One region of the Bacillus sp. BSL6 genome, then DNA from elsewhere that is predicted to be linked to it. Evidence: a T-box and tRNA genes for the amino acid it is inferred to sense, from the RefSeq annotation. Region 1 holds a T-box; the other holds one or more tRNA genes.
The links. The T-box of region 1 lies ahead of ileS2 (isoleucine--tRNA ligase). A T-box ahead of a tRNA ligase gene usually reads a tRNA of that ligase, here a tRNA-Ile.
Positions count from the first base shown of each region.

Region 2: it encodes a tRNA-Ile, which carries the amino acid that the T-box ahead of ileS2 (isoleucine--tRNA ligase) is inferred to sense. The anticodon was not compared.

Region 1 covers NZ_JAVGCW010000001.1:901,615-905,792, reverse strand. The annotation lists gene ileS2 (isoleucine--tRNA ligase) at 1-2,342, opposite strand, end outside; T-box leader at 2,414-2,638, opposite strand; gene divIVA (septum site-determining protein DivIVA) at 2,690-3,196, opposite strand; gene RCJ96_RS05055 (YlmH family RNA-binding protein) at 3,286-4,053, opposite strand; gene RCJ96_RS05050 (YggT family protein) at 4,069-4,178, opposite strand, start outside.
Region 2 covers NZ_JAVGCW010000001.1:563,823-568,000, reverse strand. The annotation lists gene RCJ96_RS03135 (MFS transporter) at 1-690, opposite strand, end outside; gene sodA (superoxide dismutase [Mn]) at 807-1,418, opposite strand; tRNA gene RCJ96_RS03125 (tRNA-Ile) at 1,640-1,713, opposite strand; gene RCJ96_RS03120 (DUF1189 domain-containing protein) at 1,956-2,720, shown strand; gene RCJ96_RS03115 (hypothetical protein) at 2,774-3,139, shown strand; gene ispG (flavodoxin-dependent (E)-4-hydroxy-3-methylbut-2-enyl-diphosphate synthase) at 3,304-4,178, shown strand, end outside.

The sequences.
Region 1 (4,178 bases):
TCAGTTAATTGTACACTTTCTTCTGTTACGCCTGGAATGTATGGCCATACTTCATCAGCTGTATGCGGTAAGATTGGTGTTACAAGTTTCGTCAATGCAACAAGAACATCATATAATACAGTTTGAATTGCACGACGATCTTCATGGTTCGCACCTTCAATGTATAAAATGTCTTTTGCAAAGTCTAAGTAGAATGAACTTAAATCAATTGTACAGAAGTTATGAATTGCATGATATACAGCAGCGAAGTCGTATGTCTCATATGCTTCTTTTACTTTTGTAATTAAGTCATTTAATTTCACTAACATGTAACGATCTACTTCACGAAGTTCAGCTACAGCTACTGTATTTTCACTTGGCTTAAAGTCGTCTAAGTTTCCTAATAAGAAACGGAATGTGTTACGGATTTTACGATACACTTCTGCTACTTGTTTTAAAATATCATCCGAAATACGTACATCAGATTGATAGTCAACAGAAGATACCCATAATCGTAAAATATCTCCGCCTAATTGATCCATAATTTTCTTCGGTACGACGATGTTTCCAATCGACTTACTCATTTTACGCCCTTCACCATCTAATACGAAACCGTGGCTTAGTACGCCTTTATATGGCGCTTTTCCTGTTACAGCAACTGCTGTCGATAATGAAGAGTTAAACCAACCACGATATTGGTCAGATCCTTCTAAATATAAATCTGCTGGACGTTGTAAGTCATTGCGCTCTTCTAATACCGCTTGGTGAGAAGAACCTGAGTCGAACCATACATCCATGATGTCTGTTTCTTTACGGAATTCACCATTTGGGCTACCTGGATGTGTAAATCCTTCTGGTAATAGATCTTTCGCTTCACGCTCAAACCATACGTTAGAACCGTGTTCACGGAATAAATCAGCTACATGGTTAATTGTTTCATCCGTAATAATTGGATCACCATTCTCAGCATAGAATACAGGAATTGGCACACCCCATGCACGCTGACGAGAAATACACCAGTCACCACGGTCACGAACCATGTTATGAAGACGAGTTTCACCCCATGCTGGTACCCATTTTGTTTCCGCAACAGCTTCTAATAACTCTTTACGGAATGCTTCAATAGATGCAAACCACTGTGCTGTCGCACGGAAAATAATAGGTTTTTTCGTTCTCCAATCATGTGGATATGAATGCGTAATGAATGTTAGCTTCAGTAATGCGCCTACTTCTTCTAATTTTTCTGTAATTGGCTTGTTAGCTTTATCATAGAATAAGCCTTCAAATCCAGGTGCTTCCTCTGTTAATACACCTTTATCATCAACTGGGCAAAGTACTTCTAAGCCATACTTTTTACCAACAATAAAGTCATCTTCCCCGTGTCCTGGTGCTGTATGAACACAACCTGTACCTGCATCCGTTGTTACGTGATCTCCTAGCATAACTAATGAATCACGATCGTAGAATGGATGCTTTGCAACTGTATACTCAAGCTCACTACCTTTTACCGTTTTCACAACTTCAGCATTTTCCCACTCTAACGTTTTTGCAACTGTCTCAAATAGTTCAGAAGCAATAATATATTTTTCATCATTTACTTTTACAATAGCGTATTCAAGTTCTGGGTGAACAGAAATACCTAAGTTTGCAGGCAACGTCCAAGGCGTTGTTGTCCAGATAATGTATTTCTCATCACCTTCTAATACGTTCTTTCCATCTTTTACAGGGAATGCTACGTAAATAGATGCTGATTTTTTATCTTGGTATTCAATTTCAGCTTCTGCTAAAGCTGATTCACTCGTTGGTGACCAGTAAACTGGTTTTTGTCCTTTATAGATATAACCTTTTTTCGCCATATCACCAAACACTTTAATTTGTTGTGCTTCATAAGCTGGCTCTAAAGTAATGTATGGGTTATCCCAATCAGCACGTACACCTAAACGCTTAAATTGCTCACGCTGACGTTCTACTTGTTCATATGCATACTCTGCACATAACTTACGGAACTCAGCAACTGTCATTTCTTTACGCTTTACACCTTTATTTGTTAAAGCTTGTTCAATTGGTAAACCGTGTGTATCCCAACCTGGGACATATGGCGCACAGAAACCAGTCATTGATTTATAACGAACGATAAAGTCTTTTAATACTTTATTTAATGCATGTCCCATATGAATGTCACCATTCGCATATGGAGGTCCATCATGCAGTACAAATAAAGGACGACCTTTCGTATGTTCTTGTACCTTTTCATAAATATTCATTTCCGCCCACTTTTCTTGCATTGCAGGCTCACGTTTTGGTAAATTCCCACGCATTGGGAACTCTGTTTTTGGCATTAGTAATGTATTTTTGTACTCCATGCTCAATTCCTCCTTACATGTATAAAAGAAAGACCTAAAAAACGGAATAAAAAAGAGACTTTCTCATCCCAAAAAGGGACGAGAAAGTCTCCCGCGGTACCACCCTAGTAGATCCTATACGTATGTATACAATCCTCTTTATATTCTTAACGCGAATATACGCCTACGCTTACTCTATTTGTTCAGCGCGGAACTCCAGGGTGATATTCCCATTATCTCCTTATCCTGAGCTTACACCATCCTCAGTTCGCTATATAAGGTATGAAAAAGGTACTTATCCCTATCTTCGTTTTTCTTAATAAATATGTTGTTTAAAATTATATGTAATAATGAGAAAAACGTCAAGCTTACACTGTTTCTTCTTTTTTCAACAGCTCGTCTACTTCGTCTTCTAACTCAATTAGTTTATCCCAATCATCGTTGTTTAACATTTCAAGCTGTGTTTCTAATAACATACGGAAACGAGTGCGGAATACTTTCGCTTGTTTCTTTAGCTCTTCAATATCAAAAGCAACTTTTCTTGATTTTACTAAAGCTTCGTTAATAATACGGTCTGCATTCTTTTCAGCTTCACGTACAATTAATTTCGCTTCTTTTTGGGCATTACGTTTTACTTCTTCCGCTGCTTCTTGTGCAACAACGATAGATTTGTTTAACGTATCTTCAATATTAGAGAAATGATCTAACTTCCCTTCTAATTGCGCAACTTGTTCTTCTAAAGCTTTTTTCTCACGAATGACTAATTCATAATCTTTGATAATTTGATCAAGAAACTCATTTACTTGATCCTCATCATAGCCACGGAATCCGCGACCAAATTCTTTGTTATGAATATCTAATGGTGTTAACGGCACAACGCCACCTCCAAGTAGTTATCTAAATTTCCTCTTTCAATTATATCTTTTCTTCGACAAAATAGGAGGATTTCCTTCTAAAAAACCAATCATTTTAGTATACCATACAAAATTCTCCATTTGTCGCGCTTTGTTCTACCTTCTACAGAAAACAATTTACTGCGTCCATATCCTCTCACTGAAAAAACATCTCCTGGATAACATTCATAAGAGGTTTGCTCCACTGTTTTCCAATTCACTTTTACTAAACCATTTTTTATGAAAGGTTGTACTTTTTGCCTAGATATATGTAACATTTCAGCTAACATAACATCTAAACGAAGTGAAGAAACCGTTCCGGATTTCTCCCCCCACGTTTCTTGTATCTGTAGAATTTTTTCCCCTTGCACTGGTGATAAGGAGACTTTCACTTTTCCTATAGATTGTAAGTTCATCTCAATATAAGATACAACTTCTTTCGCGACTACAATTTGGGCACGATCTTCTTGAAGCAAAATATCACCACATTTTTCTCTCGTTAAACCGAGAGACATAAATGTACCTAATATTTGCCTATGCTCTAGCGTATAAAACTTGGAAGGATAGTCAATTTCCAATACTTCTACTTGAAATTCCTCTTCATTTATTACTAGATAGTCCGGATAAATGAGTGCTCTTTTGCGCTCTGCTTGAGACGTTGCACCATCAAATTGTACAGCAACATCTCCTTGTCCTATTACCATCGTGACAATTTGTTGTTGTCTTGGATCAAGAAAGTCTGTTAACTTCACTTGATGGTACTCTGCTGCTCGCTTCCACTCTAACACTTTATCCACAAAGACCACTTCATCAGGTCTAAAATGCTCGTAGATGCTCATGTATTTAACCTCTTACTATAAGAAATAGCCGAATAAAGTTACTAAACCACTTGTAGCAAGTTTCAACGCAAAAATCGCAACGAGTGGTGAGATGTCAATCATACCAAGCGGCGGAATAAATCTGC
Region 2 (4,178 bases), 340 kb from region 1:
CAATCCTTGGAAAAAATGAGCACGTGTAATTCTCCCCCAATTTTTATCAATCCGTCGCTCTTTCAAAACTTGTGTAACCTCATAACGACCTTCACATTCTCTCTTAGATACAAAAAAGCTTAAAACGACAGCAATTGCAAATAACAATAACGAGAGAAAGAATATGACCGTATAACCACTCCACTTCTCCATACGTGAAATTGTGTATCCAGCTGCTATCGGTCCAATCATGCCAGAGAAGGATGTAAGAAGCCCAAGAAACCCGTTAAAGAAATCTCTTGTTTCTGGTTCTGTAATCTCAAATGTTAATAAGTTAAACGCGAGCCAGTAAAAACCATATCCGACTCCTAAAAGAGCCCCCATTAATAAAATATAGTGAGAAGCGCTTTTCCCCGCTACTAAAACAACGATAAAAAAAATCGCTAACGTGCCTACGCCTATTCGTAACAGGATCGAGCGATCAATACGCTTCGCTAATTTCCCACCTATAAGAAATGTGAGGGGCTGCAATACAACGCTGGCCAAATTATACAAGCCGAGATTCACATAATTTTGTGTTTGTTTCCATAAATAAATGTTAACAAACGTATTCGATAAAGAAATTGCGAGCGTGTATAAACCTCCAATAAGGAGTAATAACACTAAATCCCGATTCACTTCAACGTCACCAATTATATGTTTCCACTTCATACACAACTCTCCTTTACTTCATGTTCTAGTCTTCCAAAGACAAGCTCAATTATGTAAAAGGAAAGCATAGAAAAAAGCTAGGAGCATTCTCCTAGCTTTTTCTATCGTTATTACAATTATTTTGCTTCTTGGTAACGTTTTTCAGCAGCGTTCCAATCTACAACGTTCCAGAATGCACCGATGTAGTCTGGACGACGGTTTTGATAATTTAAGTAGTAAGCATGTTCCCAAACATCTAAACCGATAACTGGAGTTTTACCTTCAGTTAGAGGAGAATCTTGGTTTGGCGTGCTTGTTACTTCTAACTCACCATTATTTACTACTAACCAAGCCCAACCAGAACCGAAGCGAGTTGCGCCAGCTTTTGCGAATTCTTCTTTGAATGCATCGAACCTACCGAATTTCGCTTCAATTGCAGTTGCAAGTTCGCCTACTGGTTGTCCGCCGCCGTTTGGAGATAAGATTGTCCAGAAGAATGTGTGGTTAGCATGTCCGCCACCATTGTTACGTACTGCTGTACGGATTGCTTCTGGTACTTCGTTTAAGTTTGCAACTAATTCTTCTACGCTTTTGTCAGCTAATTCTGCATGACCTTCTAAAGCAGCGTTTAAGTTTGTGATGTACGTGTTATGGTGTTTTGTATGATGGATGTTCATTGTTTCTTTGTCAAAGTGAGGCTCTAAAGCATCATACGCATAAGGTAAATTTGGTAATTCGTGTTTTGCCATTGTTATATTCCTCCCAGTTTATGTATTGCCACTTAAGTGACATACAACTACATTCTACCCTAATTGCCATAGGGTGCAAACAAATAAATCACATTGTCTTGCTATCATTAAAGTAGCAAAATTCCCACTTCTTTTCAATTAAAATGCTCATATATTTCATAAAAAAAGCTCCCTTCTACAAGGAAGCTTCCTACTGACATAATAAACATGTGAAATGGATATGGACCCTGTAGGACTCGAACCTACGACCGGACGGTTATGAGCCGTCTGCTCTAACCAGCTGAGCTAAGGGTCCAAAATTATGTATGTAATAATACATCAAATAAAGGAATTCCTATCGGATATACCCTTTAAGAAATGTAAGATAAATTTACCATATAGAAAAGAAAACTGTCAATTGTATTTTTCTCATTTAAAAGAAGAAAATTAATAAAAAGAAATTTAGTTATCTCTACTATATGTAAATATAATATATCTTGAGATTCCCTAGATTCCTACGTTACAATGATTTTATACATACATAAAGGAAGTGAATCTATGTCCATATTTACCCAATTAGTCAAAAGCGTATATTCGCCTAAAGATATGGCGCTATTCCGTTTTCAAAAAATCGGAAAAACCATTTTGTATATTATGCTACTTTGTCTAATCACTACTATTCCAAGAACATTCTTTTACGGTAGCTTTATCCAAGATAGTGTTACTATGGTAAATCAAGCAATTGAAAAAGATTTACCTGATTTTAAAATCGAAAATGGTGAACTAAAAGCTGATATTGAAGAACCTATTCAAAAAGAAGAGGGAGATGCTCTTTTCGTATTTGATCCAAATACAACAGATATCGAAAAGTATCAAAATAAAACTGGTTTATTTATTTTAAAAGATAAAGTAGTTTCTATAGGAAATGGCCAGACGCAAACATACTCCTACAATGATTTATTAGGGACATCTCTTGAGAAAAAAGATTTGCAAGATTTCATTTCTGTATTCGATAGTATTTATCCAATTTTACTAGCTGTTATCGGAGTGTTAGTATATCTATTCCAATTGTTCATTACTTTCTTAGGAATTACTTTACTTGCGTTTATCGGTTCTGCTATGAGTGGTCAACGTAAATTATCTTATAAGCAAGTATGGACGTTAACTGCCTACAGCTACACAATTCCAACCATCTTCTTTATGATTATGGATTTATTCAAAATTGTTGTACCTGGCTCAACATTCATTTATATCGCAGTTGTTTTAATTGTTCTATACTTAACAATTAAAGAAGTTCCAAAACCGAACGAAAAAAATGCCTAAATAGGCATTTTTTTTTTGGACAAGCATATATTCCTAGCAAAGGAGTGAAGAATATGAAGAGATTAGGTATATTCTTATTCGTGCTTGTTCTTGGTTATATATTTTATTACGATATAAAAATCGGCACTTTACCGATGTTAAGTTCATATAAAAAGACAAATGCGGCCGAAACGATAAAACAAGAAAGTACAAATACAAAACAAAAGAAAGAAAACAAAGCGGAAAAAGAAACAGATGTCACTTATAAAACAATTGAAGTCAAAACAGGTGATACGGTTCTTTCCATTACAGAAGCGATTAATAAGAAGAAAATTCCTTCTATCGAAAAAGTAATTGATGATTTTAAACAATTAAATAAAAATACACCTGCTACAAAAATACAACTTGGAAAGTCTTATAAATTCCCGTTATATCAATAAGCAATCACTTAATCCTTGTCAATTACATAAAGGCGCTGATACAATAGTAAAAGTGAAACCGAGCACTTCGGTTTCTATAGCCCTGTATCACGTATACTATCATTGATATAAGGGACTAAATAAGAAACTTCTTTTATAAGGAGAGCGATCTATTCGTGAATGAAATGACTCATCGTACAAAAACACGTCCAGTTAAAGTCGGTAATTTAACAATTGGCGGTAATAATGAATTAATTATACAAAGTATGACAACAACAAAAACACATGATGTTGAAGCAACAGTTGCTGAAATTAAACGTTTAGAAGAAGCTGGCTGCCAAGTCGTGCGTGTTGCTGTTCCAGACGAACGCGCAGCAAATGCTATTGCTGATATTAAAAAACAAATCAACATTCCACTTGTTGCTGATATTCATTTTGATTATCGCCTTGCTTTAAAAGCAATTGAAGGCGGCATTGATAAAGTACGTATCAATCCAGGTAACATTGGTCGTCGCCATAAAGTAGAAGCTGTTGTAAATGCAGCAAAAGAACGTGGTATTCCAATCCGTATCGGTGTAAACGCAGGTTCATTAGAGCGTCACATTTTAGAAAAGTACGGATACCCAACTGCAGATGGTATGGTTGAGAGCGCCCTGCATCACATTAAAATTTTAGAGGACTTAGATTTCCATGATATTATCGTATCTATGAAAGCCTCTGATGTTAACTTGGCAATTGAAGCATACGAAAAAGCTGCACGTGCTTTTGATTATCCACTACATTTAGGTATCACAGAATCTGGAACGTTATTTGCCGGAACTGTAAAAAGTGCCGCTGGTCTTGGAGCAATCTTAAGTAAAGGCATCGGAAATACACTACGTATTTCATTAAGTGCTGACCCAGTTGAAGAAGTAAAAGTTGCGCGTGAACTATTAAAGTCATTCGGCCTTGCATCTAATGCAGCAACACTTATTTCTTGTCCAACTTGCGGTCGTATTGAAATTGATTTAATTAGCATCGCTAACGAAGTGGAAGAGTACATTTCTACACTACAAGTACC